Regions from separate parts of the Pseudoalteromonas sp. BSi20311 genome, predicted to be linked through region 2. Evidence: predicted binding sites of a transcription regulator. Region 2 holds the regulator's gene; each other region holds the start of a gene.
What was found. The regulator ArgR, encoded in region 2, controls arginine synthesis, uptake and breakdown. The targets are predictions, from matches to a motif close to ANTGAATANNTATTCANT.
Positions count from the first base shown of each region.

Region 1 (12,199 bases), on a different contig from region 2:
TTAGCAAATCCTTATGTATATGTCATCACTTTAGGTAAATCAAGGTAAACGCTCGCTAGTAATATATTTGCGGTTAAAGATTGAAAATAGTCGCTACCGTCGCCATATATTTGCCATAAACAGTCTTGTACTACGGTGTATTTAACCTATTTTGTGATATTATCACTTTATCGTGTCGTAGTTTTTTAATATTTGGATTGGTCGTGGCGCAAGTAAGAGCAAGAGTCCAGCTTAATGTTGGCAAAAATAGTGATATTCCTGCAGAAATTATTTCCTTTAGTGGCTTAAAAGATGGCCAAGAGCATGTTGCGTTAGTGTTTAAAAACGCCGATACCGAGCAAGGTGTTCCGCTTATTCGTATGCATTCTGAATGTTTAACTGGCGATGTATTTCACTCGTCACGTTGTGACTGTGGTGAGCAGTTAAACGAGTGTATTGAAATGATGCACGAACAAGGTGGTATTTTACTTTATTTGCGCCAAGAAGGGCGTGGTATTGGTTTATACAATAAAATTGATGCGTATGTACTGCAATCACAAGGTATGAATACTTATGAGGCTAATAACCATTTAGGTTTTGCTGATGACTTACGCGACTTTTCGGATGCAGTATTAATGCTCAATGCGCTTAATTTAAAGCACGTTAAGTTAATGACCAATAACCCTAAAAAGCTCAACGCATTAAAAGATGCAGGTATAGAGGTCGACTCTGTTGTGGGCACTCATGCACACATCAAAGCAGGACTTGCCGGTAACAAGGCGTATTTAGAGACAAAGATTAAGCATGGCTCTCACATGCTAGATATTAAGAAAATTAAAAAACCTTAGGGTCTGTTGACCTTTCAAGGTTGAATTTGCAGCAGTCTGTTTGGTATTTAGCCAAGGCAGCGCCTATGTGGTGTGGTTATTCCCCATAAATAGGCGATAACGCAGCATCAATGCCAAACAGGCGCTGCCCAAAGGGTTCTGCCTAGGGGCGATTTACTCTTTGTTGCCTACATGGATGTAGGTAAGGGGCGTGAGCAGGACGCGGAAGCTTTGCTCGGTTTTTACTTAGCCCACTAGGTTACAAACCTCGCGCCGCGATTAAATCGCCCCTAGTTTGAACAAATTTTAATCCGTAAAGGGCAACAGACCCTAATATTAACGGCATTTATCGCCACCACCTATGTAATACCAGCCAACGCCGAGTTATACTCGGCGTGTTTTGTTTTAATTAAGAGCAAGTATGTCTACACAATTACGAATTTTTAAAGCGGATGCAGCATTAAAGTGGCTTAAAGCAGGTTGGTTAATTTTTAAAACTCAGCCATTAACCTTTATTTTTATGCATTTGTTTATTGGCATTGTTGGCTTGTTGTCGTTATTTTTGCCGGTATTACAAATAGCTGCAGCATTAGCTACACCATTTTTAACCGCCGGTTTTTATCAAGCCGTGCTTACCAAGCAGCAAGGCGGAAAAATTATGTTAGCTGATATTTTGAAGCCCTTTTCAGCCAAAGGAAATCGCTTAGGCTTATTTCGCTTAGCGCTGTATCAAATGGGGGCGGGAATTTTAATTGCCTTGCTCGCCAATGGATTATTTGCTGATGCAATGGCGGTTATGACACAGCCAGACTTAGACCCAAATACCGCTGTTAGCCAAATGCTTGAGAGCATCTCGTTTGCTAACGTGGCATTGTTTTTAATTGCGCTCTCAATTTACTTTACTTCGTTTGCCTATGCAGTACCGCTGGTTTACTTTAATAAAGAGCAACGTATTTTAAATGCCTTAAAAAGTTCGTTTATGGTGTTTTATTATAATATTTTACCATTGAGTGTTTATGGTATTATTTGCGCATTATTAATTGTGGTGTCGATGTTCTTATCGCTACTACCGCTGTTGATTTTAATGCCAATTTGCTACATTAGTTTCTTTGTTTCTTATCAGGCTATTTTTATGCCCGTTGTGCCACCAAGTGATGACAGTAACATTAAGCCTTTAAGTAGCGAGCAAAGCGGACGCTTTGACGCTTAATGGATGATACGTTAAAACAAAAGTTAAAAAACTATGTGCTTTGGTTACTAGGAAGGCAAGAGTATTCGCGCCGAGAGTTAACGCAAAAGTTACAGCAAAGAGAAGCAACCGACGAGTTCATAGAAAACCTGCTTGATTGGTGCGAAAAGCACAATTTTATTAACGAGCAGCGTTACTGTGAAGGGTTTGTAAGAAAGCACATATTTAAATGCCATGGCTTAAAGCGAATTCAAAGTGAGGCCATGAGTAAAGGGATTGATAGAGCACTGCTTGAAACAGTGGTTGAAGAGCTGGAAATAGATTGGTTTGAGCTCGCGCAGGAAGCGTACAACAAAAAATATTCAACGACACCGGCAAACCTCGAGTACAAAGAAAAAGCTAAGCGCGTGCGCTACTTAATGTATCGAGGATTTAGCTATGATCAAATAAATTTTGCAATGCAAGCACAGTAAATACAGGTGAGACTTTCACATGCAGCACATGACTACCGCACAAATTAGGCAACAGTTTTTAGACTTTTTTGCCAGCAAGCAACACCAAGTTGTTCCTTCTAGTTCGCTTATACCGGGTAACGATGCCACGTTGTTATTTAATAATGCCGGTATGGTGCAATTTAAAGATGTATTTTTAGGCGCTGAAAGCCGCCCTTACACACGTGCAACCAGTTCGCAGCGTTGTGTGCGTGCCGGTGGTAAACATAACGATTTAGAAAACGTAGGTTACACAGCACGTCACCATACCTTTTTTGAAATGCTAGGTAATTTCAGCTTTGGTGATTACTTTAAGCAAGATGCAATTAAATTTGCGTGGGAGTTTTTAACTGAAGTTGTAAAACTACCAAAAGAAAAGCTTTTAGTAACCATTTACCATGATGACGAAGAGGCCTTTGGCTACTGGGCTAACGATATCGGTTTACCTGAAGATCGTATTATTCGTATTGCAACGAGCGATAACTTTTGGTCTATGGGTGATACGGGTCCTTGTGGTCCATGTTCTGAAATATTTTATGATCACGGCGAGCATATTTGGGGCGGTCCTCCGGGAACTCCTGAAGAAGATGGCGACCGTTTCATTGAAATTTGGAACTTAGTATTTATGCAATACAACCGTCAAAGCGACGGGACTATGGAGCCACTTCCTAAGCAATCTGTTGATACAGGTATGGGCCTTGAGCGTATTTCAGCTATTTTACAAGGTGTGCATTCAAACTACGAAATCGATTTATTCCAAGGCTTAATTGCCGCAGCTGCAAGCGTTACCAATGCACAAGATATGGATGATAAGTCGCTTCGTGTGGTGGCGGATCATATTCGTTCGTGTGCGTTTTTAATTTCAGACGGGGTTATGCCATCAAACGAAGGCCGTGGTTATGTGTTACGTCGTATTATTCGTCGTGCAGTACGCCATGGTAATAAATTGGGTGCTAAAGGCGCGTTCTTCTACAAGTTAGTAGCAGCGCTTATTGAGCAAATGGGTCAGGCCTATCCAGAGCTTGCTAAGCAACAAGAAATTATTGAAAAAGTACTGCGTATCGAAGAAGAGCAGTTTGGTAAAACGCTCGAACGTGGTTTAGCTATTTTAGAAGAAAGCTTAAGTGATTTAACCGGGGATGTGATCCCAGGTGACTTAGTATTTAAGCTTTACGATACCTATGGTTTCCCTGCTGATTTAACGGCTGATGTAGCGCGTGAACGCCAGATGACGATAGACCATCAAGGTTTTGAAGCATGCATGGCAGTACAACGTAAAACAGCACAGCAAGCGGGCAAATTTGGTGCAGATTATAATGAGCAATTAAAATCAGACAAACACACTGATTTTAAAGGCTACGATAGCACCCATTACAGTGGCACAGTGGTAGAAATTTTTGCCGCTGGCGAAGCGGTATCATTACTTGAAGATGGTCAACACGGTATTATTGTTTTAGACCGTACTCCGTTTTATGCAGAATCAGGCGGCCAAATTGGTGATAGCGGAACAATCACTGTAGCCGGCGGTGAGTTTGTGGTGACTAATACCACTAAATTGGGCAACGCATTTGCTCACCATGGTTCGGTACAAGGGCGCATTGGTGTTAACGATAAAGTTGATGCGACTATCGACGATGCACGTCGTGACAGCATTAAGAAAAACCACACCGCTACGCATATTTTACATGAAGCACTGCGTCAGCTTTTAGGTGAGCACGTATCGCAAAAAGGCTCACTTGTGCAGCCAGATCGCCTGCGTTTTGACTTCTCACATTTTGAAGCGGTGACCAAACAAGAGCTGCGCGAAATTGAGCGCGTAGTGAATGACGAAATTCGTCGTAACTTTGCTCTTAACACTGAGCTAATGGCAATTGATGATGCTAAAGCAAAAGGTGCAATGGCACTGTTTGGCGAAAAGTACGATGACGAAGTACGCGTTGTGACTATTGGTGATTACTCAATCGAGCTTTGTGGTGGTACACACGTTGAGCGTGCGGGTGACATTGGTTTATTCAAAATTGTATCTGAAAGCGGTATTGCTGCTGGTGTTCGTCGAATTGAAGCGGTAACAGGTGCAGAGGCAATCGCTTATGTAAGCGAGCAAGAGCAGCAATTAGCTGATGTTGCAGCGCTTGTAAAAGGTGACAATGCGTCAGTGCTTGAAAAAGTAACTGCCTTGCTTGAAAAGTCGAAAGGGCTTGAAAAACAAGTCGCCCAACTTAACGACAAACTAGCCAGTGCGGCAGGTGCATCGTTACTTGATTCAGTTGTTGAAATTAACGGGGTTAAGTTGTTAGTGGCCAACGTTGAGGGCACAGAATCAAAAGCGCTTCGCGGTATGGTTGATGACCTTAAAAATAAAATTGGCTCAGGTGTTATTGCATTGGGTGTTGCCAGCGGCGACAAAGTAAGCCTAATTGCGGGTGTAACTAAAGACTTAACTGGCAAAGTAAAAGCCGGTGAGTTAGTTAATCACATGGCAGGCCAAGTCGGTGGTAAAGGCGGCGGTCGTCCAGATATGGCGCAAGCGGGTGGTTCTGAGCCACAAAATTTAACGGCAGCACTTGATAGCGTAACAGCTTGGTTAACTGAGCGTACTTAAGCTTAAGTGGCACTTATAGTTCAAAAATTTGGCGGCACTTCGGTAGGCTCAATAGAGCGTATTGAAGCGGTCGCCGACCTTGTTGTTAAAACTAAGCAACAAGGCCACCAAGTGGTCGTGGTGCTTTCGGCAATGTCGGGAGAAACCAATCGCTTAATTAATCTTGCCAAACAAATCGACTCTCGCCCGAGTAGTCGTGAACTCGATGTATTACTTAGTACCGGTGAACAAGTCTCTATTGCTTTATTAGCGATGGCCATTATTAAACGCGGCCATTCTGCGGTAAGTTTATTAGCCGATCAGGTTAATATATTAACCGATAACATGTTCGGTAAAGCGCGGGTGGAAGAGGTCGCGGCTACGCGTTTAAGGCATGAGCTTGAACACAACCGCATTGCTATTATTGCCGGATTTCAGGGGCGCGATATTGAGGGTAACGTGACCACGCTTGGGCGTGGTGGCACCGATACCTCTGCGGTTGAAATTGCTGGTGCAATAAAAGCCGATGAGTGTCAGATCTATACCGATGTTGATGGCGTATATACTACAGACCCGCGTGTGGAACCTAACGCACGACGTTTAAGTCATGTTACCTTTGCTGAAATGCTTGAACTGGCAAGTTTAGGCGCTAAAGTGTTGCATATTCGCTCTGTAGAATCTGCTGGTAAACACAATGTTCCTTTACGGGTGTTATCTAGCTTTAAACCCGACGAAGGCACGTTAATTAGTTTTGAGGAGAGCGACGTGACAAGCAATGTCGTATCGGGTATTGCATTTAATCGAGATGAGTGCTTAATTAAGGTGCATGGAATGCCACAAGGCACCAAACATCTTGCAAAAGTTTTGAAACTTTTTGCTGATAATGGCATCGAAATAGATATGATTAATCAAATTAATCATAAAGTTGAAAAAGTCGACTATGCTTTTACTGTGCATTTAAATGATTACTTAAACGCACTTGATTTGTTAACGGCTGAGCAACAGCAATTTGACGCACAGGCAATTGACGGATTGACCAATGTGGCGAAAGTTTCAGCGGTGGGTATGGGGATGAAATCTCATTCTGGGGTAGCGAGTTTATTTTTTGATTCGTTGGCAGAAGAAAACATTGATGTGATGTTTGTTGCCACCTCAGAGATCAAAATTTCAGTTTTAATAGATGAAAAATACCTAGAGCTGGCTGTTCGTGCATTACATAAGACATTTTTAACAGAAAATGAATAGATTGAGAGTTTTTACTTACTTTTTAGTCTAATTTTAATTAAAATGTTTGTGCGGAATCTTATAATTTTATTGGAACATGGGAGCAAGAGAATGCTAATACTAACTCGTAGAGTAGGCGAGACCCTTATGATTGGTGACGAAGTAACCGTTACTGTTCTAGGTGTTAAAGGAAATCAAGTTCGTATCGGTGTTAACGCACCTAAAGACGTATCAGTTCATCGTGAAGAAATTTACATGCGCATACAAGCTGAAAAGTCTAACCCTAATCCGGGCAATGCTTAATCAACATAGTATAAAATGTGCTAGTTAATATAACTATGACATTTGTAAAAGCCACTCATTGAGTGGCTTTTTTGTTTATAAAATCAATCGTTTCTTCGTCGAGTATTGCCTTAGAAATGTATTGCATACCGCTTTTACTTTTTAACAATAGTCCACAATCGGTGGTAATAATTTCGTTAATGTCGTGCCAAGCTAACTGGTAATTTTTGTAATGATTGGTTGATTTTATTCCGTCTTCGTCGAAGGTGAGAGTGACTTCAGAACCAGACGCTCTGCTTAGCATTTGCCTGGTAACCCACCATGGGCGGCGATAGTAAAAGGCGATGCATTCGAGTAGGGCTAGCATCAGCAAAAATGTACCTAGGTAATGATCTCCTAAACCATAAATACCAAATAATCCCAATACAACAAGCAGTGCTAATAAAAAATATTTAGGTTGCGCGCGTTTACTATAAGGCAGCGATTGGTCGAAGCATTCATAAAAGTAAGGTTTATCGAGTTTATAGGTTGTCGTAAATACCATGTGTTTACACTTAAAAGCTATTTTTTACTATTTTAGCCTAATGCGCAGCTTAAAAGGGGAAATGACTAAAAACTATTTATATTTTAGGCATAAAAAAACGACCCGTAGGTCGTTTTTTAGCTAAATAAATAACATTAGCAATTTGTTTCTTCGGCATTAACGCCTTCTTTTACTTCTTCACAGGTGTCTTCTACTTTGTTTTGCACATCTGTTACTGCTTCGTCAATGCGTTCACCCGCTTCTTCTGCATGATTGTCTTCACAACCCATAATAAATGCACTTGCGAATAGACCAATAGCAGCTGCTTTAAGTGTTGATGATTTCATAATGTAATTCCTTGTATATATAAGTTTAAAAGAGAGTGTAGTGTTTTATCTACCTGGGGCTTTTACCACGTAAGGCGCCAGAGACTAGTGAAATAACCAATAAAACTAAAAAGATAAAAAATATGATCTAAGCAATTCCAGCTGCGGCTCCTGCAATACCGCCAAATCCTAAAACGGCTGCAATTAGTGCGATCACCAAAAATGTAATTGTCCAGCGTAACATTGTCATCTCCTTGATTTATCTAAGTGTTAGTTTTATATAAGCGAGTAATGTGCCAGTGTTTTATTTTGTTTTAAATCAATGGTTTGTTTTGTTTTTACGTGGTTGGCTTTATATTGAGTTGGTAATTTTTACGATTTTATCGGTAACTTATTCACAGTTGTATACGGTGAGATAATAAGTAGTTAGTGCAGCTCTTTTTTTGGTAAGACCAATTAACATTTGTTTTAAGGGTTTTAAATGGGTTGGCATGATGGGTTTGCTTTTTATGTGTTTTTACAAAGTATTAGGGGTTTTATATATTCTTTGTTTATAACGAACATTTTTATCATCTATATATATAGGTCAAATAAGCTATTTTAGGTGGTGTTAACCTTATTGGTGATATGTTACTTTTAGATTAATTGGTTTTACCAATTTACAACATGTAGACAAAAGAATAGTTTTTGTTACTATTGGTGAATAATTATTTAAATAAACTGACTTTTTATGTGGTTCGGTTTGAACAGGGGGAGAATTATGGATATAGGGGCTTTGCTCACAACTGCGGGCAATTTAATGCTAACAGGTATGGTGGGCGTGTTTGTATTTCTTTCTTTATTGATTGGTGCAGTGACACTCATGTCTAAGCTGGCTAGCAAGTTTTCTCAGCCAGAACTCGCAACATCACATAGAACACCATCTTTTAAATCGCAAGGTGTGCCAAATGAGCACATCGCTGCAATTAGTGCTGCCATTGCTCAGTACAAAACAAATAATAATTAGAGGAGCATACCAATGGCTAAATTAAAAATAACAGAACTTGTACTTCGTGACGCACATCAGTCGCTTTTAGCTACCCGCATGCGATTAGACGACATGTTACCTATTGCAAAAAAAATTGATGACGCAGGTTATTGGTCTATTGAATCTTGGGGTGGGGCTACCTTTGACTCATGTATTCGTTATTTAGGTGAAGATCCGTGGGAGCGTATCCGTGCGCTTAAAAAAGCGATGCCAAATACGCCACAGCAAATGCTACTTCGCGGGCAAAACCTATTAGGGTATCGCCATTATGCAGATGATGTGGTTGAGAAGTTTGTCGAGCGTGCGCACAAAAATGGCGTAGATGTATTTCGTATTTTTGATGCCATGAATGATGTGCGTAACTTAGAAACCGCTATTAAAGCGGCGGTTAAAGTAGGGGCGCATGCGCAAGGTACTATTTCGTACACAGTAAGCCCAGTACATACATTAGATATGTGGTTAACGCTTGCAAAGCAGCTAGAAGAATTAGGTTGTCATTCAATTTGTATTAAAGATATGGCGGGTCTGCTTAAGCCATATGATGCAGAAGAACTCATTAAAGCGTTAAAAGAAACGGTTTCAATACCTATTGCTATGCAATGTCATGCAACAACAGGGTTGAGTACAGCTACTTATCAAAAAGCCATTGATGCTGGCATTGATATGCTCGACACCGCTGTATCATCTATGAGTATGACCTATGGTCATTCAGCAACCGAAACAATTGCTGCAATCGTGGAGGGAACAGAGCGTGATACTGGGCTTGATTTAAACCATCTAGAAGAAATTGCCGCTTACTTTAGAGACGTACGTAAAAAGTACGCTGCGTTTGAAGGCAGTTTAAAAGGTGTTGATGGCCGCATTTTATTAGCACAAGTGCCAGGTGGCATGCTAACCAACATGGAAAATCAGCTTAAAGAACAAGGCGCTGCTGATAAACTAAATGAAGTACTACTTGAAATTCCTCGAGTACGTGAAGATTTAGGTTTTATTCCACTGGTAACACCTACTTCACAAATTGTTGGCACTCAAGCGGTATTAAATGTGCTCACTGGTGAGCGTTATAAAACTATCACCAAAGAAACTGCTGGCGTATTAAAAGGTGAGTATGGTTCAACACCTGCACCAATGAATAAAGAGCTACAAGAGCGTGTACTTGATGGCAGTGAGGCAATCACCTGTCGTCCAGCCGATATTATTAAACCTGAACTTGAAACGCTCGAAGCTGAATTAAGCAAGCTTGCTCAGGAGCAAGGGCTAACTTTAGCTGATGAGCAAATTGATGATGTGCTTACCTATGCGTTATTCCCACAGATTGGGTTGAAGTTTATTAAAAACCGTAATAACCCTGATGCATTTGAGCCTGTTCCTAGCGCTGATGATAGCGCCAATAAAGCACCTGAAAAATCAGCGGCAAACAATAAAGGCGTTAAGGCAGAGCAGTACAGCGTTAAAGTAGACGGTAAAGTATACGATGTCGTGGTTGCTCAAGGTGGTGAGCTTAAAGAGGTTACGTTAAAAGACTCTGAGCATATTCCACAGTCGGCATCGGTTGCCTCGGGTGAAACATTGAATGCCCCACTGGCTGGTAATATTTTTAAGATTAAAGTAAAGCCAGGTCAGGTAGTCAATGAAGGTGATGTGGTGATTATTATGGAAGCCATGAAAATGGAAACCGAAGTACGTGCCATGCATACCGGTACAATTGCTGAGTTGCTTGTTTCTGAAGGTGATTCAGTATCAACCGGTGATGCAATGATTGCACTAGCTTAAGGAGTGAACAGAGGATGGATGGTATTTTAAACCTCTGGCATGCCACAGGCATTGCTAACTTTACATTTCCTGGGCTAATCATGATTGCCGTTGGCTGTTTGCTGTTATTTTTAGCAATTGCCAAAAACTTTGAGCCGTTATTGCTACTGCCCATTGGTTTTGGAGCCATTTTAACCAATATTCCGGTGGCTGGTTTATCAGATCCTGGTGGCTTACTTTACTATGTTTATTATGTTGGTATTGATACCGGTATTTTTCCGTTATTAATATTTATGGGAGTGGGGGCATTAACTGATTTTAGTGCCCTAATTGCCAACCCTCGTATGTTGCTACTAGGTGCTGCGGCGCAGTTTGGTATTTTTGCGACGTTATTTGGCGCTATTTTACTTAACTTTATTCCTGGGTTTGAATTTAGCTTACAAGATGCTTCTGCAATTGCGATTATTGGTGGTGCAGATGGACCAACCGCTATCTTTTTAGCGTCAAAATTGGCACCTGACTTATTAGGAGCTATAGCCGTAGCTGCCTACTCATACATGGCGCTGGTGCCTATTATTCAGCCTCCAATTATGCGTGCGTTTACCACGCCTGAGGAACGTAAAATTCAAATGCCAGAGCTGCGTAAAGTATCTAAAAAGGAAAAAATTATTTTTCCGCTGATGGTGCTTACTTTAACTGCCATATTCTTACCTGCGGCAATTCCACTGGTTGGTATGTTCTGTTTAGGTAACTTAATGCGTGAGTCGGGTGTAGTTGATAGGCTCAGCAACAGTGCGCAAAACGAAATCATTAATATCACCACTATATTTTTAGGGCTTGCGGTAGGCTCTAAGCTTGCTGCAGAGCAGTTCTTAACAGTGGAAACTATTGGTATTTTAGTACTGGGTGCACTGGCGTTTGCTATTGGTACAGCCTCAGGTGTATTTATGGCAAAAGGCTTAAATAAAATATCAAAAACTCCTATAAATCCATTAATTGGTGCTGCAGGTGTATCCGCTGTGCCAATGGCTGCAAGGGTAGTTAACAAAGTTGGGCTTGAAAATAACCCACATAACTTCTTATTAATGCATGCCATGGGGCCTAATGTTGCAGGGGTGTTAGGTAGTGCCGTTGCAGCAGGTATTTTGCTCGCTCTTGTGGGTTAAATGTAATTTAGACTCAACCTATTAGCGCAGTTTACTGCGCTTTTTTTTGCCTAAAATTTGATGTTTTGACTTAAGCGGTTTCTTGTATAGAGTTTTTTGTTTACAGTAGTCATTCTTCATTTAAATTCTTAAAGGTTACTGGTATGCATCATACTCCATTGGCAAAATATCTCCCGAATGTAAGCAAGCTTGTTTTTGGCTGTATGGGTTTGGGAGGCGCATGGAACAAAGATGCGATCACCAGTGCGCATTTACAACAAACTCATTCATGCATAGATGCCGCCATTGAAGGCGGAATTAATTTTTTTGATCACGCTGATATTTATACCTTAGGCAAAGCCGAGCATGTTTTTGGTCAAGCTCTGGCTGAGCGTCCCGAACTTAGAGAACAAATGTATATTCAGTCTAAGTGCGGTATTCGCTTTGCTGATGATAAACACCCACAGCGCTATGACTTTTCAGCTGATTGGATTGAGCGCTCGGTAGAGGGCTCATTAAAGCGATTAAATACCGATTATTTAGACGTACTTATGTTGCACCGCCCTGATCCTTTAATGGAAGTAGAGGAAGTTGCGCAAGTATTTAGTTGTTTAAAAGAAAGTGGCAAAGTGCGCCATTTTGCAGTGTCTAATATGTCGCAACATCAAATACGCTTTTTGCAACGCGCTTTAGATATGCCGATTGTGGCAAATCAAATAGAAGCGAGTTTACACAAGCATCAATGGGTTGATGAAGGCGTTTATGTGGGAAATGCCGATGGCAAAGATATTAACTTTACCCCAGGCAATATTGAATATTGCCGTGAGCATGAAATTCAGATTCAAAGTTGGGG
Region 1 covers NZ_BADU01000158.1:22,981-35,179, forward strand. The annotation lists gene ribA (GTP cyclohydrolase II) at 204-827, shown strand; gene P20311_RS16805 (BPSS1780 family membrane protein) at 1,228-2,016, shown strand; gene P20311_RS16810 (regulatory protein RecX) at 2,016-2,468, shown strand; gene alaS (alanine--tRNA ligase) at 2,488-5,088, shown strand; gene P20311_RS16820 (aspartate kinase) at 5,095-6,312, shown strand; gene csrA (carbon storage regulator CsrA) at 6,403-6,594, shown strand; gene P20311_RS16830 (YcxB family protein) at 6,650-7,117, opposite strand; gene P20311_RS16835 (hypothetical protein) at 7,252-7,443, opposite strand; partial or broken gene P20311_RS19500 (DUF1328 family protein) at 7,574-7,666, opposite strand; gene P20311_RS16845 (OadG family protein) at 8,183-8,428, shown strand; gene oadA (sodium-extruding oxaloacetate decarboxylase subunit alpha) at 8,441-10,222, shown strand; gene P20311_RS16855 (sodium ion-translocating decarboxylase subunit beta) at 10,237-11,367, shown strand; gene P20311_RS16860 (aldo/keto reductase family oxidoreductase) at 11,511-12,199, shown strand, end outside.
Region 1: the regulator ArgR is predicted to act here: its motif matches at 8,121-8,138, upstream of P20311_RS16845 (OadG family protein).

Region 2 (12,199 bases):
TATGCAATGCAACACGGTAGTGAGCATCAAACACAGTTAATAAGAGACGCTATTGAGCACTGTAATGGTATGGAGCACCTTGACGAGATACTCGCTGCACTCAAACATACCAATGCCCTTGAGTTCACTATGCAAAAAGCAGAGCAAGAAGCAGAGAAAGCAATTGCTTGTTTAGATTGCTTAGCTGAATCAAGTTACAAGCAAGCGTTAATTAGCTTAGCTAGAATAGCGGTTGACCGCGACCACTAAGTAATACTGTGTAGATAATTCCGAGCAATAAAAAAAGCCTGCAAGTGCAGGCTTTTTTATGGGTTAATTTTGGCTATTACGCCATAAAATCAACACCTTCTTTAATGTCTTTTTTCAGAGTTTCAAGCATGTCATTTTTTGCTTGCTCTTCAAATGCGCTTAGTGTGCCGTAAGAAAGAATTTCTTCTACGCCATTTTTACCTAAACGTACTGGATGTGCGAAGTACTCTGCATCGCCATTTTCAACAGCAACGTATGCATAATCTACAACGTCTTCACCTTGTAAGCCTTTAACTAAAGACATACAAAAACGTGCTGCAGCAGCACCCATTGATAATGTTGCAGAACCACCGCCCGCTTTAGCATTAACTACTTCAGTACCCGCGTTTTGGATACGTGGAGTCAGTGCAGCCACTTCTTCATCAGTGAAAGTAACACCTTCAACTTGAGAAAGTAACGGTAGGATAGTTGTGCCTGAGTGGCCACCAATTACTGGAACTTTAACGCTTGCTACGTCAACGCCTTTAAGCTCAGCAATGAACGCTTCAGAACGGATCACATCGAGTGTTGTAATACCGAATACACGTTTAGCATCATAAGTACCTGCTTTTTTAAATACTTCAGCAACAATTGGTACAGTGCCGTTAACTGGGTTAGTAATAATACCCACAAGCGCTTTAGGACAGTTAGCAACAATGCCTTCTGCTAGTGTTTTGATGATACCAGCGTTAACATTAAATAAATCAGCACGATCCATACCTGGCTTACGTGGCATACCCGCTGGGATAAGAACGATATCACAACCTGTTAATGCTTTATCTAGTGCATCTGCACCAAAACCTGCAACTTTAACATCTGTTGGGATGTGAGAAAGGTCAACAGCAACACCAGGAACTACTGGCGCAACATCATATAGTGATAATTCAGAGCCAGCTGGTAAACCTGTTTTTAATAATAAAGACAACGCTTGACCGATACCGCCTGCAGCACCTAATACAGCAACTTTCATTGGAATTCTCCGTGATTTGAGGTAGGAAATATTTGTGGTTCATAAGATAAAGAAATTAACGACTAAAAACAAATTTATCCTGCCTATTTTAGCTATATTTTCGACCATAGTTGTAAACTTTGCTGTTTAAACGCGCAAAATGGCAACTTAAGCAAACAACTGCTGCATAATTATGCATTTTTGTGTAGAATTTGCAGTATCTATTACATAACTAATTAGACACTATGCAACCACAAGATAAACAAGAAGCATTGGTTAAAGCCTTTAAAGCACTTTTAAAAGAAGAAAACTTTGGCTCACAAGGCGAAATAGTTGATGCGTTAAAAGAGCAAGGCTTTGATAATATTAGCCAAAGTAAAGTGTCGCGAATGTTAAGTAAGTTTGGCGCGGTACGCACCCGTAATGCAAAACAAGAAATGGTATACTGTTTACCCGCCGAAATGGGGGTACCAACCGCTAAGAGCCCATTACGCCAGCTCGTTATTGATATTATGCATAACGAAATGATGATTATTATTCGCACCAGCCCAGGCGCTGCGCAGCTAATTGCCCGTTTACTTGATTCATTAGGTAAAGCAGATGGCGTATTAGGAACAATTGCCGGCGATGACACTATTTTTATTGCGCCAGCGAAAGTATCAGAAATAGACCTCACATTAGAGCGTGTGCGTATTTTGTTTGATACGGTTTAAACTCGTTTGGTTATCACTGTTACGGCTATACTGATACGTAGCCGTTACTGGCTTGTTTTATAACTGCTTTAAAAATCGCACTGAGGGTGCAAAAAACGCAGAGCCCATATCTGCTTGAGTAAAATCAAGCCAATGGTCGTAATACTCCCCCTGCCCTAATCGGCTATTGAGTACTTTCTCGAACGCATCCCCTTTAGCCGAGCACGTAATCATTAACATCCCCTGCTCATACACATCGCCATAAGGCATGCTTTGGTTAAGTAACAGTGCATGACCTTGGTCATCTTTTAATTCACTTCGGGTTGCATGGCTGCTCTCAAGTGCGGGGCTTATTAGGGTATTGTCGAGACGAGTACGCCCCATTATTTGTTCTTGTTCTTGCAACGACAAGTGCTGCCATAACGTTAAGTCATGCTTATAGCGCTGAACATGAATATAGCTGCCTTGATCTTCAAAGCTATCAGGCTTATTAACGAGGGCCGTTACCCGTTTTTGACGACCATGCGGGGTATCACCGGCATAAATAAAACCATTAAAATCACGGCCATCTAAAAAGCGAAAATTACGAATTTGCTCAACCAGCTCAACATCAGGGTTGAAAAGTTTTAATATTTGCAATGCAAACAGGTGGTTTACATCTTCTCTGTCTGAGCGGATTTGTACAAATAAATCGCATGGCCTTGCACTCATCACAAAATCGCTATGGGTGATATTAGGAAAGCTTTGCAGCTCACTTGGCATATAATCAGGCAGAATGTGTGGCCAATATTGCGCGCCAATGGCGACCATACAAGAAAGCATAGATTCAGAGAATTGATCACTAAACTCATCTTCAATATCGCTCACTTTTTTAAGCTTAGCGCGAAGTGATTCGTCGTGACCATCAAGTACATTAAAAAATAAGTGCAAACCGTGTAAGTTTGCTTCAGCACAAATCCCTGATTGCGCTTGCGCCATTGTCATTCCTTACTTTTTAGAGCAAAACACAGCGATTAATTACGATTCAAAAAAAATTCACCGTGTGCGGTTTTATTTTTATTATAACCTGTTCATTAATTTCAAATGACTGGCCATACTGAGCTGCAACTTCTATTTCTTGTTCAGCAATAACCACAGTGTATACATAAGCAGAGCCAATAAAGCGACTACTTAGTATAGTTACGCACTCACACTCCAGCTCGTTATCATTATTACTGGCAAGTTCAAGTTGATGTGGGCGCACATAAATAACACCCTTTTTAGCCACTGCGCATTGCTGTGGCAGTATTGATTTAACCACACCAAACTGTGTTTTATATTCAGTTGCTGTTAATACAGTTGCGCTTAAGTATATGCCCTGACCCAGAAATTCTGCAACCTCCTTTGAACGTGGTTTAGCAAAAAGCTGTTCTGGCGTACCTTGCTGCGCAATTTTACCTTGGTGCATAACCGCTAGCGTATCTGAAAAAGCAAACGCCTCTTCTTTTGAGTGAGTAACAAACACAGCCGATACTTGCTGCGCCTTAATAATGCGCCTAATGTCGGCAATTAACTCAAATCGTACTTGGGTATCAATATTAGAAAATGGCTCGTCAAGTAACAGTAAGCTAGGTTTATAAGCTAATGCGCGTGCAATCGCTACTCGCTGCTGTTGCCCACCAGAGAGTTGATGAGGGAATCTATCGGCGCAGCCTACCAAGTGTACCAGCTTTAGCATTTCACTTACGCGTGCGTGTTTATCTGCTTTGCTCATGCCGCTTAGCCCAAACGCAATATTATTAGCCACCGTTAAATGCGGAAATAACGCATAGTCTTGAAACATCATGCCAATATTACGATGCTCTGGTGACACAAACGTATTAGCATCACTGACTAGCTTACCATCAATAAATACCTGTCCTTGTTTGGCTTCAATTAATCCTGCAATGGCTTTTAGTGTGGTGGTTTTACCGCAGCCACTGGCTCCGAGTAAACACACTATTTCGTCTTTACCTAAGGTTAAATCTAAATTATCTATCACCTTAGTCCCGTTATATGCATAGCTCACGCCTTGTAAAATCAAACTACTCATTTAGCTACGTTGCTCCATTGAACGGTTAATAAAATATAACGGAATAAACCCCACCACCACAATAAACAAAGCCGATATAGAGGCCAGCTCTAATTGTTCATCGCTTACATACTGAAACACATGAGTTGCTAAGCTTTCAAAATCAAAAGGCCTTAACAACAATGCTGCGGGTAGCTCTTTCATACACTCGATAAAGACCAATAAACCGGCGGTTAATAAGCCTCGGCGTAATAAAGGTAAGTGCACTAAGCGTAATGTGTGGCCTTGGCTTTTCCCCATTGACTGGCTTGCCATATCAAGGGAGGGGCTAATACGTGAAAAGCTTGACTCTATGGCACCATGTGCAACTGCGTAAAATCGCACTATATAAGCAAAAATAATAGTGACTAAGCTGCCAGTAAGTAATAAGCCAATATCTAAATCATAAGGGGTTAAAATGCGGTTAATGGTGTTTTCTAATAGTGTTAGTGGCAACAATACCGCTATCGCTAATACTGTGCCGGGTAACGCATAGCCCGTACTGGCCAAACGCCCAGGTATTAATGGATTTGTTTGTTTAGCAATGCGCTGATAAAACACCACTAAAACACTCAGTATAATAGTCACCACACTGACTACAGCCGCCACTTTTAAACTTTGCCATGCATAGCTAAAAAACTCACTATTCCACGCTTGATCAAAATACATAACTGCATATTTGAGCAATACAACCATCGGAATAATAAACGAAATAATTAAAATAAAGCTACAAAACCCCGTTGCTAGCCACGCAGACTTGCCTTTGAGGATATAAAGCGCTTCACTGTTCACACTCGATTGACGCTCAAACACCGCTTGGTTACGACGGCTAAAACGCTCGGTGATCAATGCTAAGAACAGCAGTAGTAACATCACCCCTGAAATTTTTGCTGCTGCAGTTAATGAATAATAGCCAAACCAGGTATCGTATACGGCAGTGGTTAATGTACTGACAGCAAAATAGCTTACGGTGGCAAAATCAGCCATGGTTTCCATGCTGATCAAAGCAAGTGCCGCTACAATGGCACCACGGGATAATACAAGGCTGACTTTAAAAAAGCTTTTCCATGCATTTAGCCCCATTAACTGACTGGCTTGGACTAACTTAAAAGATTGTTCTCGCAGTGCAGTTTTAAAAATTAAATATAAATACGGGTAGAGTACCAGCGCAATCATAACAATTGCCCCTGGTAAGGTGCGTATATCAAAAAACCAGTAGTCACTTGGCGACTGCCAACCAAACCACTCTCTTAGAGTTATTTGTACCGGCCCCGCATAGTCGAGTAAATCGGTGTACACATAAGCAATAATATAAGTAGGCATGGCAAGAGGCAGCATCAGTGCCCATTCAAATTGTTTTTTACCAGGAAAGCGGCAATAAGCGGTGAGCCAACCCAGTGGTAACGCAATAAAGCAGCTAAGTAACCCTACACCTAAAACCAGTAATACGGTATTGCTTATATAGTCCCACAGTACGGTATTCCACAGGTGGGTAAATACCTCTGAGTCGCCTTGTAAAGATTCTAATAGTAGGAAAAACAACGGGGTCGACAGCAATAACCCCGTCGACCACGCAATAAGCTGCCACTTCGACAGCTGAAATTTATAAGTCATTAAAGATCGAACTTCACCTCATCAATTAGCTTAAGGGCTAACGGACGATATTTGCTAATTTCATCAAGCGGTAAGCTGTCTTCCTTAAAGCTTCCCCATGATGCAACCAAACTAGAAAGTTTCACACCTGGCTTAACCGGGTACTCCATATTGAGCGAGGCATACATATTTTGCGCCTTATTGTCGGTCATATACTCTATAAGTTTCAAGGCATTTTCAGGGTTTTTAGCATACTTAGTAATTACCGCACCCGATACGTTAATATGCGAACCACGGTTAGTTTGGTTTGGAAAATTAATATTAACCGCATCTGCCCACGGTTTTTGCGCTTCATCTTGCAACATTTTACCTAAGTAGTAACTGTTACCTAAAGCTAAATTACATAAACCTTCTTTAACGGCTTTCACTTGCGCACGATCATTTCCCTGCGGCTTACGCGCTAAATTCGCTTTTACACCCTCCAGCCATGTTTTAGTCTGGACTTCACCATGATGAGCAATCATAGAAGCCACTAACCCTAAGTTATAAGGGTGTTTACCAGAGCGAGTACAAATTTGACCTTTATATTCAGGTGCAGCTAAATCTTCATAACTCAGCTCAGGTAATGAACCTAAACGCTCTTTTGAAGAGTAAACATTTCGCACTCGCTTAGTGAGCGCCACCCACTGACCATCGCCATCACGAAATGCAGCCGGCACATTCTTATTAACCTGCTCACTATCAATAGTTTGCGTTAGCTTTAGCTCTTCTAATTGAATTAACGCACTAAAGTTAGACGTTAAAACTAAATCTGCTTTACTGTGTTTGCCTTCACGCTTAACACGCTCGATTAGGCCTTTTTTAGCAAACACAACATTAGTTTTAATGCCTGTTTGCTGTGTAAAATCATCTAAAATAGGTTTAATTAAAAAAGGTTGTCTAAATGAGTAAATATTTACAACATCGGTTGCAACAGCAGGTGCTGAGATAATTAGTCCAACGACAAGCGCTAGTGTTTTTTTCATATTTTCTTACCTGACTAATAATTATTATCATTAATTTTACCGCGATGAACTAAAAAGTGCACACTTTATATAATTACTTAGTGATAAATACGCCCAAAAAAGAAAACCCTTGTAAGATATCTCTTACGCTTATGGCAGTAAATGAGTAAAAACACCCTGCATAACACCCCATAAATACAGCAAGCCATTGTATTTTAAATAATTTATAAATATTTCATTTGTAAGAACATAAACCATAAGCGGTTTTATCCTACATTTACTGCAAATCACTCTCTATAATTAACCCATAAATAAGCAACGACGCTTACCGAGTAAATGGAAACGGATTAACTACTCGAGTACCAAGGTTTGGTTTTTAGGATAACAGGGATTTAAGGACAGGCTCAGGATGAGTATCGCAATGGACTGTTGCACAAAGGATAGCATCAGGATGATGCATAATGGATAACAACATCGGAATAGTTGTTTATAAAGGATAGGGAACAAAAAGGACAGGCCTTAAAGGCAACACAACGGAATGGTAACAAAGGGAATGCACTCGGATGTGCAATAAGGATTGGTAATAGATTTTACCTTACAGGATGTTTTAAGGATTTATGGAGACAGGCCCGGATAGCCTATATTACATAGAACTAGAAAGTAATATTGTAATAACACGGATCGTAAAAATTGGAGTTGATTAGGTTCAATTGCAGGATGCAACAAAGTTAGAAGATTCCGCAAGCGCGACTAGAGATGGTTCGCGCTTTTCTTTTGCCTGAAAGTCAGCGGTCAGCGGTCAGCGGTCAGCGGTCAGCGGTCAGCGGTCAGCGGTCAGCGGTCAGCCAAGATTATATACATTCAAACTATGAACAAGCATTAAATCCAGCCTTTTCGTATCAACATCTTGCAGTTTATTCCGGCCTGCCTTTGTTGCGCTTACCGAGTAAATAGGCGTCGCGAAATTTGATAAAATGCTGTTCTAATTTAGTACTCGCATCAACCTCATTCGCTAATGCCAATACCATAATAGCCACTTCTGCCGTACCTAACTGGTGAGCATGGGGTGCTACACGTAATCGGTAATCTGAGAGCTTTTGTGCGGTAATAGAAAGCACGGGCAAATTATCTAGATAAGGACTTTTGCGGATCATTTTTTTAGCTTCACGCCATGTACCATCTAAAAATATAAATAAAGGCGTTTTACCTGCAACAGGCTCTACTTGCGTTACTACTCTATCTGTTTCAACATCTTCTGCAGGAAAAATCACAAAAGGTTGATACTGTTCATTACTCAACAGTGCTAATAAAGCAGGATCTGGGGAGGTTCTATCCCAACGAAACGCGTGATTATCAGGCACTATTTCAGCAATTAAACGCCCTGTATTAGACGGTTTAAAACTTTCATTATGATACATAAGTAAGCATACTGCAGCGTTGCAGCTTGCGTACTCAGCGCCCTCACAAATACAGTAATGCTTGGCAATTAAGCATTGCTCACAGCGATCCATTTTTCCACCACGGGCATTAAACTCACGTCGAGATTCACTTATTTGCTGGGCACGTAATGCTAAAACTGAATTTTTTAAACTCTGGGTCACTGTGGGTATTTACCTATAAATTGATGGCTGCGCATTGTAGCTAAAATAAAAGGGAATAGATATCAGCTATCAGCTATCAGCTATCAGCTATCAGCTATCAGCTATCAGCTATCAGCTATCAGCTATCAGCTATCAGCTACAAAATTTTGCTCATATTAACTTAAGTGTCAAGGGAGCTTGTCTTTACTGACGGCTGACGGCTGACGGCTGACGGCTGACGGCTGACGGCTGACGGCTATAAAAACAAAAAACCCAAGCCGAGGCTTGGGTTTTTTATCGCGATTAACTAAAAGAAATTACTTCTTCTTTTTAACTGCTTTTTTGTTTGGTAAATCAGTGATTGAACCTTCAAAAATTTCAGCAGCAAGGCCGATTGATTCGTTCAATGTTGGGTGAGCATGAATTGTCAGCGCTAGGTCTTCACCATCTGCACCCATTTCAATACCTAGACCGATTTCGCCCAGCATTTCGCCTGCGTTAATACCAATCATAGCACCACCGATAATACGGCCGCTTTCTTTATCAAAAATAAGCTTAGTAGAACCTTCAGTACGTGAAGAAGCAATAGCACGACCCGATGCAGCCCAAGGGAATACAGCTGTTTCAATGCTTAAACCTTGCTCTTTCGCTTCCTTTTCAGTTACACCCGCCCATGCAATTTCAGGGTCAGTGTAAGCAATTGAAGGAATACACTTAGGATCAAAGTAATGTTTTTGACCAGAGATAACTTCTGCTGCAACATGGCCTTCATGAACCGCTTTATGCGCAAGCATAGGCTGACCCACTAAGTCACCAATCGCAAAAATATGTTCCACGTTAGTACGTAATTGCTTATCAACGTTAATAAAACCACGCTCATCAACATTCACACCCGCTTTATCAGCGTCTAACATGTTACCATTTGGTGTACGACCTACAGCAACAAGTACTTTGTCGTAACGTACTGGCTCTGCCGGTGCATTTTTGCCTTCAAACGTAACATATAAACCATCGTCTTTTGCTTCAACGCCAGTTACTTTAGTTGAAAGCATTACATTAAACTTGTCTTTAACATGCTTTTGGTAAATTTTAATGATGTCTTTATCAGCAGCAGGAACAAGTTGGTCTGCAAATTCTACAACATCAATTGCAGAACCTAGTGCACGGTAAACCGTACCCATTTCAAGACCGATAATACCACCACCTAAAACAAGTAGCTTTTCAGGAACATCTTTAAGCTCTAGCGCGCCCGTTGAATCAATAACGCGATCATCCTCAGGGATGAAAGGTAAGTTTACAGGTTTAGAACCCGCAGCAATAATTGCGTTATCAAAGGTAATGGTTGTTTTACCGTCAGCGCCTTCAACATCTAAAGTGTTGCTACCAGTAAATTTACCGTAACCAGATACAACTTTTACTTTACGCATTTTAGCCATGCCGTCTAAGCCACCTGTAAGCTGGCCAACAACAGAGTCTTTCCAAGAACGAACTTCATCTAAGTCAATTTTTGGTGCGCCAAAAGTAACGCCGTGAGATGACATTTCTGCAGCATCATCAATCACTTTAGCTACGTGTAAAAGTGCTTTAGAAGGAATACAACCAACATTAAGACATACACCGCCTAATGTCTCGCGAGATTCTACTAATGTAACTTCTAAGCCCAAGTCAGCAGCGCGAAAAGCCGCAGAGTAACCACCAGGACCACCGCCTAGTACAACAACTTGAGTTTTTAATTCGTTGCTCATGCTATTACCTTTATTGTTTGAACGGGACACAGCCCCAAAATTTAACTGCCATGTTTCTGCAAGGCAGAAAAGGGCATTTGTGCAAATATTGTATCATTGCAAATGATAAAAATCCCAGCTAAAAACAACTGGCTGGGATTTGATTTTACTCACTCTGTAGTGATCACATCACTAACTGGCGTATATCACTCATGTAACTTGCAAGAGTAACAGTAAAGCGTGCAGCAAGTGCACCGTCAATCACTCTATGGTCGTAAGACATTGAAAGTGGAACCATTAGCTTAGGCTCAAACTCTTTACCATTCCACTTAGGCTTCATTTCAGATTTTGACACACCTAAAATTGCCACCTCAGGCGCATTCACAATCGGCGTAAATGCCGTACCGCCAATGCCACCTAGGCTTGAAATAGTAAAACAACCACCTTGCATATCTGATGAACTTAACTTGCCATCACGCGCTTTAACAGATACTTCCATTAGTTCACGAGATAGTTCAATAATGCCTTTTTTATCAACATCTTTAAACACTGGTACAACCAAGCCATTAGGCGTATCAACCGCTACACCAATGTTAATGTACTTTTTAAGGATTAAGCTTTCGCCATCCTCAGAAAGCGATGAGTTAAATGTAGGGAACTCAGCAAGCGCTTTAGCTGCTGCTTTCATTACAAACACGAGTGGCGTAATTTTAACACCTAGCTTTTTCTTCTCGTTAAGGGCATTTTGCTCTTTACGGAATTGCTCAAGACTCGTGATATCCGCTTCATCAAACTGAGTAACATGTGGGATTTGCACCCAGTTACGATGTAGGTTTTTACCTGACAGCTTTTGAATACGAGAAAGTTTTTTCTCTTCTATTTCACCAAACTTAGCAAAATCAACTTTTGGCCATGGAATTAAACCAAGCTCACCGCCACCAGCATTACCTTTAGCTGCTGGTACTTGACCAGACTCAACTTGCTTAACCAGTTGCTTAACATAGTTTTGCACGTCTTCTTTAACAACACGGTTTTTACGGCCCGTGCCTTTAACGTTGGCAAGGTTAATACCAAACTCACGTGCTAAACGGCGAACCACTGGCGATGCATGTGCATAAGCGCTGTTGTTTTCAAAGCTTTCAGAGCTTGCTTTAGCAGATGATGCCGCTGGTTTTGACTCAGCCTGAGTTGCCGACTTAGATTCTGCTTTAGGTGCTGATTTTTCTGTAGGTGCTGCAGCTGGTGCACTACCTGCTACTTCAAATACAAAAATCAGGGAACCCGTTTTAACTTTATCGCCTGTTGCCACTTTAATTTCTTTTACAGTACCTGCAAATGGTGCTGGTACTTCCATGGCGGCTTTATCGCCTTCAACGTTTAAGATAGATTGCTCTTCTTCTACGCTATCGCCAACCGCAACCATGACTTCGGTTACTTCAACTTCGTCATCACCAATATCAGGCACGCTAACTTCTTTTGTGCTTGATGCTGATGCTTGTTCAGCTGGCTTCTCTTGTGCTTTTGAATCAGCTGCAGGGGCGCTTTGGTTATCACCACCCGCCACTTCAAAAACAAATACTAATGAACCCGTTTTCACTTTGTCACCAGTATTTACTTTAATTTCTTTTACTGTACCGGCAAAGGGGGCTGGTACTTCCATTGCCGCTTTGTCGCCTTCAACGTTTAAGATAGATTGCTCTTCTTCTACGCTATCGCCAACCGCAACCATCACTTCAGTCACTTCAACTTCGTCATCACCAATATCTGGCACTGTGACTTCTTTGGTTGACGAGCCCGATGACGCAGCCGGTGCTACTTCATCGGTTTTTTCAGCTTCTTTAGAGTCAGTAGCAGAATCTTGCGCTTCACCTTCAAAGATGAACACTAAAGTGCCTGTGGTTACTGTATCGCCCACATTTACTTTAACTTCTTTTACCGTACCGGCTTGTTCAGCAGGTACTTCCATCGCAGCTTTATCGCCTTCAACACTTAATAGTGATTGGTCAACTTCAACTTTATCGCCAACGCTCACTAGTATTTCGGTTACTTCTACTTCATCGCCACCGATATCAGGTACTTTAATTTCAATACTCATTGCAAACCTCTTATGCGTACAGTGGATTAAGTTTGTTAGTGTCGATGTTGAACTTTTTAATTGCTTCAACAACCACTGACTTTTCAACTTCACCACGTTTAGCAAGTTCAGATAATGTCGCAACTACCACGTAGCTTGCGTTAACTTCAAAGTGACGACGTAGGTTTTCACGGCTGTCAGAACGA
Region 2 covers NZ_BADU01000156.1:92,958-105,156, reverse strand. The annotation lists gene ispB (octaprenyl diphosphate synthase) at 1-249, shown strand, start outside; gene mdh (malate dehydrogenase) at 326-1,258, opposite strand; gene argR (transcriptional regulator ArgR) at 1,483-1,950, shown strand; gene P20311_RS16375 (Dyp-type peroxidase) at 2,008-2,907, opposite strand; gene P20311_RS16370 (ABC transporter ATP-binding protein) at 2,954-4,000, opposite strand; gene P20311_RS16365 (iron ABC transporter permease) at 4,001-5,632, opposite strand; gene P20311_RS16360 (Fe(3+) ABC transporter substrate-binding protein) at 5,632-6,636, opposite strand; gene P20311_RS16355 (tRNA-uridine aminocarboxypropyltransferase) at 7,530-8,216, opposite strand; gene lpdA (dihydrolipoyl dehydrogenase) at 8,513-9,940, opposite strand; gene aceF (pyruvate dehydrogenase complex dihydrolipoyllysine-residue acetyltransferase) at 10,104-12,014, opposite strand; gene aceE (pyruvate dehydrogenase (acetyl-transferring), homodimeric type) at 12,025-12,199, opposite strand, start outside.

Region 3 (7,030 bases), on a different contig from region 2:
ATAGCATGTTAATTTAAAAATTATTTTATTTTACTCAAAAAAAAACGCATCGGGGTCACCGTGCGTTTTTTATCCTAGGGATTGCTCAAGCCACGTTTTTACAAGGGATCTCCATGCTATTACTTGGCTTATTACTTGGCTTTAACATATATTCCATTGCGACTTCATCACAGTTTTCTTTACGTAAACATAACTCACAATCTTTCATGACTTTTTCAGGTAAGCTCTCTTTGTTACAGAAACTAAACCGCTGATTTTCGAAAAAGTCAGGTACACGAGTCAGAACAATGACACGATTAAGTGCCAACTTTTTAGCTTTCACTAATAAGTGTTCAACCAGTTCTCGTCCCTGCCCCGTTACTGCGCTTTTAGGATCAATGCCTAATGAACGTATTTCAGCTAATCCTGTGTCGTAAATATAAAGTGAAGCACAACCCGATACCTGACCGTCTATCTCGGTTACAGCAAACTCATTAATTGAGTGCACCATATCACTTTTAGCTCGCGGTAAATTTTCGCCGACTGTTGCCCAGTGCTGTACGAGTTTAGCAATTGCTTCTACGTCATCTAAGTTGGCATCACGAACCGTTATTTGCTGTTTTTTTTTCGCGTCTTTCACCGCTTTACTTACTTGCTCTAATGATGTACCGCCAAGCGCTTGGCGTGCTTTAATACAGGCATCAATTTCAAGTACCGGATACACGTCATCTTCAAACACTGGATTTACTGATTTATACTGCTCTAGTGAAAGCTCCTCTAACGTTTTACCTTCACTAATAGCTAATTGTACCAACACCCCAACAATATGATGCCCTTCTCTGAACGGTACACCTTTAGCCACTAAATAATCAGCAAGTTCGGTTGCATTCGCGTGGCCACCTTTTGCCGCTGCAAGGGTTTTATCTGCTTTAACTTTTATACCTTTAATACACGCTTGTGCCATATGAATACACGCAAGCCATGTTGGCATGGCATCAAAAATGCCTTCTTTGTCTTCTTGCATGTCTTTATTGTAGGCAAGCGGTAGTGCTTTTAAGGTCATCATCATTGCGCTAAACGCACCAAACACCCGGCCAGTTTTACCACGAATTAGCTCTAATGCATCTGGGTTCTTTTTCTGCGGCATCAAAGATGAGCCCGATGTAACATTATCAGCCAGTTCGATAAACCCAGCTTCTCCTGAGTTATAAAAAATTAAGTCTTCAGACATACGCGATAAGTGGATCATAGAGATAGACGCGCAGCTTAATAGCTCAACCACAAAGTCACGATCAGATACACCATCAAGGCTGTTTTTAGTCGCGCCAGTAAATCCTAGCCCTTGTGCAAGTGCATGGCGGTCAATCGGGTATGCAGTGCCTGCAAGAGCGCCACTGCCGAGTGGGCAGTAGTTCATTCTTGCTTGGGCATCTTGTAATCGGCTTTCATCACGCTCTAACATTTCTACATAAGCCATACACCAATGGCTAAATAACACCGGTTGTGCACGTTGTAAGTGGGTATAACCTGGTAATATTGTGCCAAGCTCACGTTCAGCTAAGCCAATAAACTCTGCTTTAAGTTGCGCAATCGCTTTTAAAATATGATCGGCGGTATCGCGGCACCAGAGTCTAAAGTCGGTAGCAACTTGGTCGTTACGGCTTCGGCCTGTGTGTAACTTTTTAGCTAAATCACCTACTTTTTCAATTAGTGCAGCTTCAACATGCGAGTGAATATCCTCTGCACCTGAGGTAGCTACAGCCATTGGGTCTGCTTTTACCTCTTCAAGTAACTCATAAAGTGCCGATACCAGCTTTTTGTGCTCATCACTAGATAACACATTCACTTGTTCTAGTGCGCCAGCCCATGCAACAGAGCCAATAATATCTTGCTCTGCTAATTGATAATCGAAGGGAAGTGAATCGTTAAACTGTTTAAACGCTTCATCTGGACCCGTAGAAAAACGTCCGCCCCATAATGCCATGAAATCTCTCCAAACCCGATAATAGCCCCTTAATTCCAAGGGGCATAAAAAATTACTTTTTAGCTAATGCTGAAATTCTGCTTGATAGCGAGAATAAACGAATAAAGCCTTCTGCGTGCGATTGGTCATAAACATCGTCTTCACCAAAGGTAGCAAAATCTTCGCTATATAAACTGTTAGGTGATTTTTTCTGAACCCCTGTCACTTGGCCTTTATAAAGCTTAAGTACCACTTCGCCCGTTGCTAACGTAGAAAGCGCTTCTGCACCGGCTAAAATAGAATCTTTTAGCGGCGTAAACCAACGACCGTCATAGACTAAGTGTGAAAATTCACCACCGAGTACTTCTTTCCATTTACGGCTCGCTTTATCAAGTACGAGCTCATCAATTGCTTGAAGCGCTGCCATGATCACAGTACCGCCTGGCGTTTCATAACAACCACGCGATTTCATGCCAACTAAACGGTTTTCTACAATATCGACACGGCCCACACCATGAGGTGATGCAATATCGTTTAATTTAACTAAACAATCATAAGGTTTAAGCTCTTCGCCATTTACAGCAACTACTTCACCTTCAACAACCGATAAAGTGACGTGTTCAGCTTTATCAGGTGCTTGCTCTGGTGAGTTAGTCCAGGTCCATACCTGCTCACTTGGTTCACACCAAGGGTCTTCAAGTTCACCGCCTTCGTGAGAAATATGCCATGCGTTAGCATCACGACTGTAAATTTTAGTTGCTGACGCAGAACATGGAATGTCACGTTCAGCTAGGTAATCAAGCAATGATTCACGGCTTGATAAATCCCACTCACGCCATGGCGCAATCACTTTTAAATCAGGTGCGAGTGCGGCAAAACATGACTCAAAACGTACTTGGTCGTTACCTTTACCCGTACAGCCATGAGAAAGTGCATCGGCACCTACTTTACGTGCAATTTCAACTTGCGCTTTAGCAATGATTGGACGCGCCATAGAAGTACCAAGTAAATAAGTCCCTTCATATATAGAACCCGTTTTAAGGGTTGGGTAAATATAATCGCTTACCATCTCATCTTTTAAATCAACCACGTAACACTCAGATGCACCAGACGCTATAGCTTTAGCTTCTACGCCTTCAAGTTCTTCAGCGCCTTGGCCAACATCGGCAACAAAGGCAATAACTTCACAGCCGTAGTTCTCTTTTAACCATGGCACGATAGCCGATGTATCAAGACCACCAGAATAGGCTAAAACGACTTTTTTAATTGAACTCATAGGTGTTCCTTAACAAAATTTGGATTTAACAATGTAACTAATAGCGCATTTTGCGCATGCATGCGGTTTTCTGCTTGCTGTATAATTTTTGATGCAGGGCCATCCATTACCTCAGAGGTAATTTCAAACTCACGGTGTGCCGGTTGGCAATGTAATACCGTAGTTGCACCGGTTTTTTCTAACAATGCCTGATTTAATTGATAAGGCATGTATTTTTCTTTTACTTGCTCAAGCGGTGTAGTGTCTCCCATAGAAACCCAGGTATCAGCGTAAACAACATTAGCGCCTACTGCAGCCTCAACCCTGTCACTTACCATTACAGAAGCGCCATTCATCGCTGCTATTTGCTCTGCTTTTTTAAGTACTTGCGAATCAGGTGAGCTGCCTTTTGGTGTTACAGCGACAAAGTCTGTTCCTAAAGTAGCGGCTAATAGCATTAATGAGTGCGTTACATTATTGCCCTCACCTAGGTAGGCAAGCTTTAACTGGCTAACATCACCATGTACTTCTTGTAGCGTTAAAAAATCAGCTAATGCTTGGCATGGGTGATATAAATCACACAAACTGTTAATCACAGGAACGGATGAATACTCACCGAGTGTCGTTAACGTACTGTGCTGATTAACCCGCGCAACAATCCCGTCTGCCCAAGTCGAAATATTTAAGGCAAAATCTTTTATTGATTCGCGGGCGCCCATCGCGCCGTTTTGTTGATCAAGATAAACCGCATGACCGCCTAAACGGTTTATACCAATATCAAACGATAAACGCGTACGTAAACTTTGCTTTTCGAACAGAGTAACCACTGACTTACCAGCTAGCACTTGGCTATACTTTGCAGGGCTTTCTTTAATATCTTGCGCTAATTTTAATAAATTTAGTGCGCCTTGTTGGTCTAATTCTAGACCCGTTAAAAAATCTTTAAACATGTTCAACCTATGGTGTTACTTTAGTTCCGACATGCTCGCCTTGCAGCAAAGCAGTTAAGTTTTCTGGCTTTTGCCAGCTGGAAATGTACACACCGCGTCGTAAATGTTGGGCAGCGTGAAGACTGGTCTTAACTTTGACCTCCATCCCGCCCACAATTACTCCCTCTGCAATTAAAGTATCAATGTGTTTTGTGTCAAGTTGATGTAAAGGCTGCTTATTGGCATCAAGTACCGCCTCTACGTCCGTCATAAAAATAAGTTCTGCATTTAAATTATTTGCCATTGCGGCGGCTGCTTCATCGGCATTAACGTTGTATAACAAGCCCTGCTCATCAAAGCCGATAGAACTGATGATTGGTAACCGGCCAGCACTGAGTAAATCATTAATAATAGAATCAGCATTGTTGTGACATTGACCTACTTGACCCAATGCTTTTAATTTTTGCGAGGCGGTGATCCCTGCTTCATATAAACTTAACCCCACCGGCTTATGACCAACACTAATTGCTTGCGCCATGAGTTGTTTGTTTGCCGCACCCGCAAGGGCTCCAACAATATAAGGCATCTGTTCTTTAGGGCTAATACGTAAACCTTGGTGTTTAGCACTGGCAAAACCAGCCTCTTTTAACCAGCTATCAACTAATGAGCCACCACCATGCACAATCACAAACTGAGCATCATGTTGCTCATTAAGAACCTCAAAAAGCGCTTTAGCGGCATTTTCAGTATTGAGTACTGCGCCACCGAGTTTGATAACCCACGTTTTACTGCTCATCTAAACGCTCCTACTAAGCCTGTAGTGTGAGGCAAACCCATTGATAAATTAATACATTGCAAAGCCTGACCAGCTGCCCCTTTTAATAAGTTGTCAATTGCTGCCATTACTATTAACTGTGAGCCTTGCTGCTGCCACGCAATATCTACATAAGGTTGTTTGGCCACCCCTTTAATCGAAGGGATTTTGCTGCCAAGCAAACGAATTAATGGCTCATCCGCTAAGACTTGATACGCTTTAGCTACTTGCTCACTGGTCACACCCGGCTTTAATTGCACATAAATAGTTTCTAAAATACCGCGCGGGAAATTACCTAAATGAGGAGTAAATAACACCTCATGACATAGGTGCTGTTGTATTTCAGGCCCATGACGGTGATTAAACAAACCATAGGGTGCAAGTGATACCTCACAAAAATGCGTACCGATGCTGGCTTTTCGCCCTGCGCCAGTTACGCCAGAAACCGCATTAATAATAATTTTTTCATCACTCAACAAGCACGCTTGTTGCAGAGGCTTTAATGCATTTAATGCAGCCGTTGGATAGCAGCCAGCAACAGCAATTAACTGAGCATCAGTAATGGCTTTACTATTCCATTCAGCAAGACCATAAGCCGCTTGATTAAGTAGTTCTGGATGTTGGTGTTCAAAGCCATAATAAGTAACGTAATCATCATTACTTGCAAGACGATAGCCACCAGAAAGGTCAAATACCTTTTTGCCCATCGCTAAAAACTGAGGCGCTAAATCCACACTTACTTTATGATCGGTGCACAGACAAACGTAATCTGCTGAATGAGTGATATCAGCAAGTGCATGTTCATTTAGTGGCTGCAAAGGTAAATCAAGTAACCCTAAATGCTCAGGATACAATTCACTAAGCAATTTATGTTTATCTAAACTTTGCGCTGATACATAACAGCCAGTTAGTGAAAGCGTTGGATGTTTTGCTACTAAGCTAGCCAGTTCTGCGCCGCTGTAACCGCTGGCACCTATAATTACTACGTTCATTATTTACTCTTTATCTAAAATTAGTGACCACATTCCATGTTGTTTGTTTACACTAGGGTCTAACCCAGCCAAACAGATTAAATTTATGAGTGATAACTATCGTCGTATTATTTTCATGGCGTAACTTTAATATATTTATGCTTAAAAAGTGAATTGATATTCATCATAAATACTTTTATATTGTTATGCAATTAAAATGAATACTTATTTTGGTAATTTTTTATGTCTCTGCCGTCATTTATTTCGATGTACCAGCAATTGATTGCTGCCCCCTCTATCAGTGCCATTGAAGATCATTTATGCATGAGTAATAAAAGTGTCATTGAATTGCTAGCGCAATGGTGTGAAAGCTTAGGTTTTAACTGTGAAATAATAGAGTTAGAAGGCAACAAAGGTCGCTACAACTTATTAGCAAAACGTGGTCAAGGCGACGGCGGTTTAATGCTAGCAGGCCACACTGATACAGTGCCATTTGATGATAGTCGTTGGAATCACAACCCATTTAAATTAACCGAGCTAGATAATAAATTATATGGCTTAGGTAGCATTGATATGAAAGGTTTTTTTGCTTTTGTACTGCAGGCTATTAGCGAGCTTGATGAAAAGCAACAAACACAACCAATTTTAATATTAGCCACCGCAGACGAAGAAACCACTATGGCTGGCGCACAACAAATCTGTAAGCACCCAAATTTAAAGCCAAGTCGCTGTATTATTGGTGAACCTACTGATATGACTCCGGTATTTACTCATAAAGGTCATATGAGTACAGCAATAAGAGTTGTCGGCCGTTCAGGACATAGCTCAGATCCCGAACGGGGTCTTAACGCCATCGAAGTGATGCATAAAGTGATTACAAAATTGCTAATCTTAAAAGAACAACTTAAGAATAAATATTCAATAAATCACTTTGAAATTCCTCACCCAACGCTCAATTTAGGTAATATTCATGGGGGCGATAATGCAAATCGGATTTGCGGTTGCTGTGAAATGCACATTGATATGCGCCCTCTTCCTGGCTTAAGTGTACAAGAGCTACAAGCATTGCTGCTTGATGCAACCTACGATATAAATCAGCAATACCCTAATTCGGTCAGT
Region 3 covers NZ_BADU01000089.1:711-7,740, forward strand. The annotation lists gene argH (argininosuccinate lyase) at 86-1,963, opposite strand; gene P20311_RS10765 (argininosuccinate synthase) at 2,016-3,218, opposite strand; gene P20311_RS10770 (ornithine carbamoyltransferase) at 3,215-4,147, opposite strand; gene argB (acetylglutamate kinase) at 4,155-4,922, opposite strand; gene argC (N-acetyl-gamma-glutamyl-phosphate reductase) at 4,919-5,932, opposite strand; gene argE (acetylornithine deacetylase) at 6,155-7,030, shown strand, end outside.
Region 3: the regulator ArgR is predicted to act here: its motif matches at 6,080-6,097, upstream of argC (N-acetyl-gamma-glutamyl-phosphate reductase).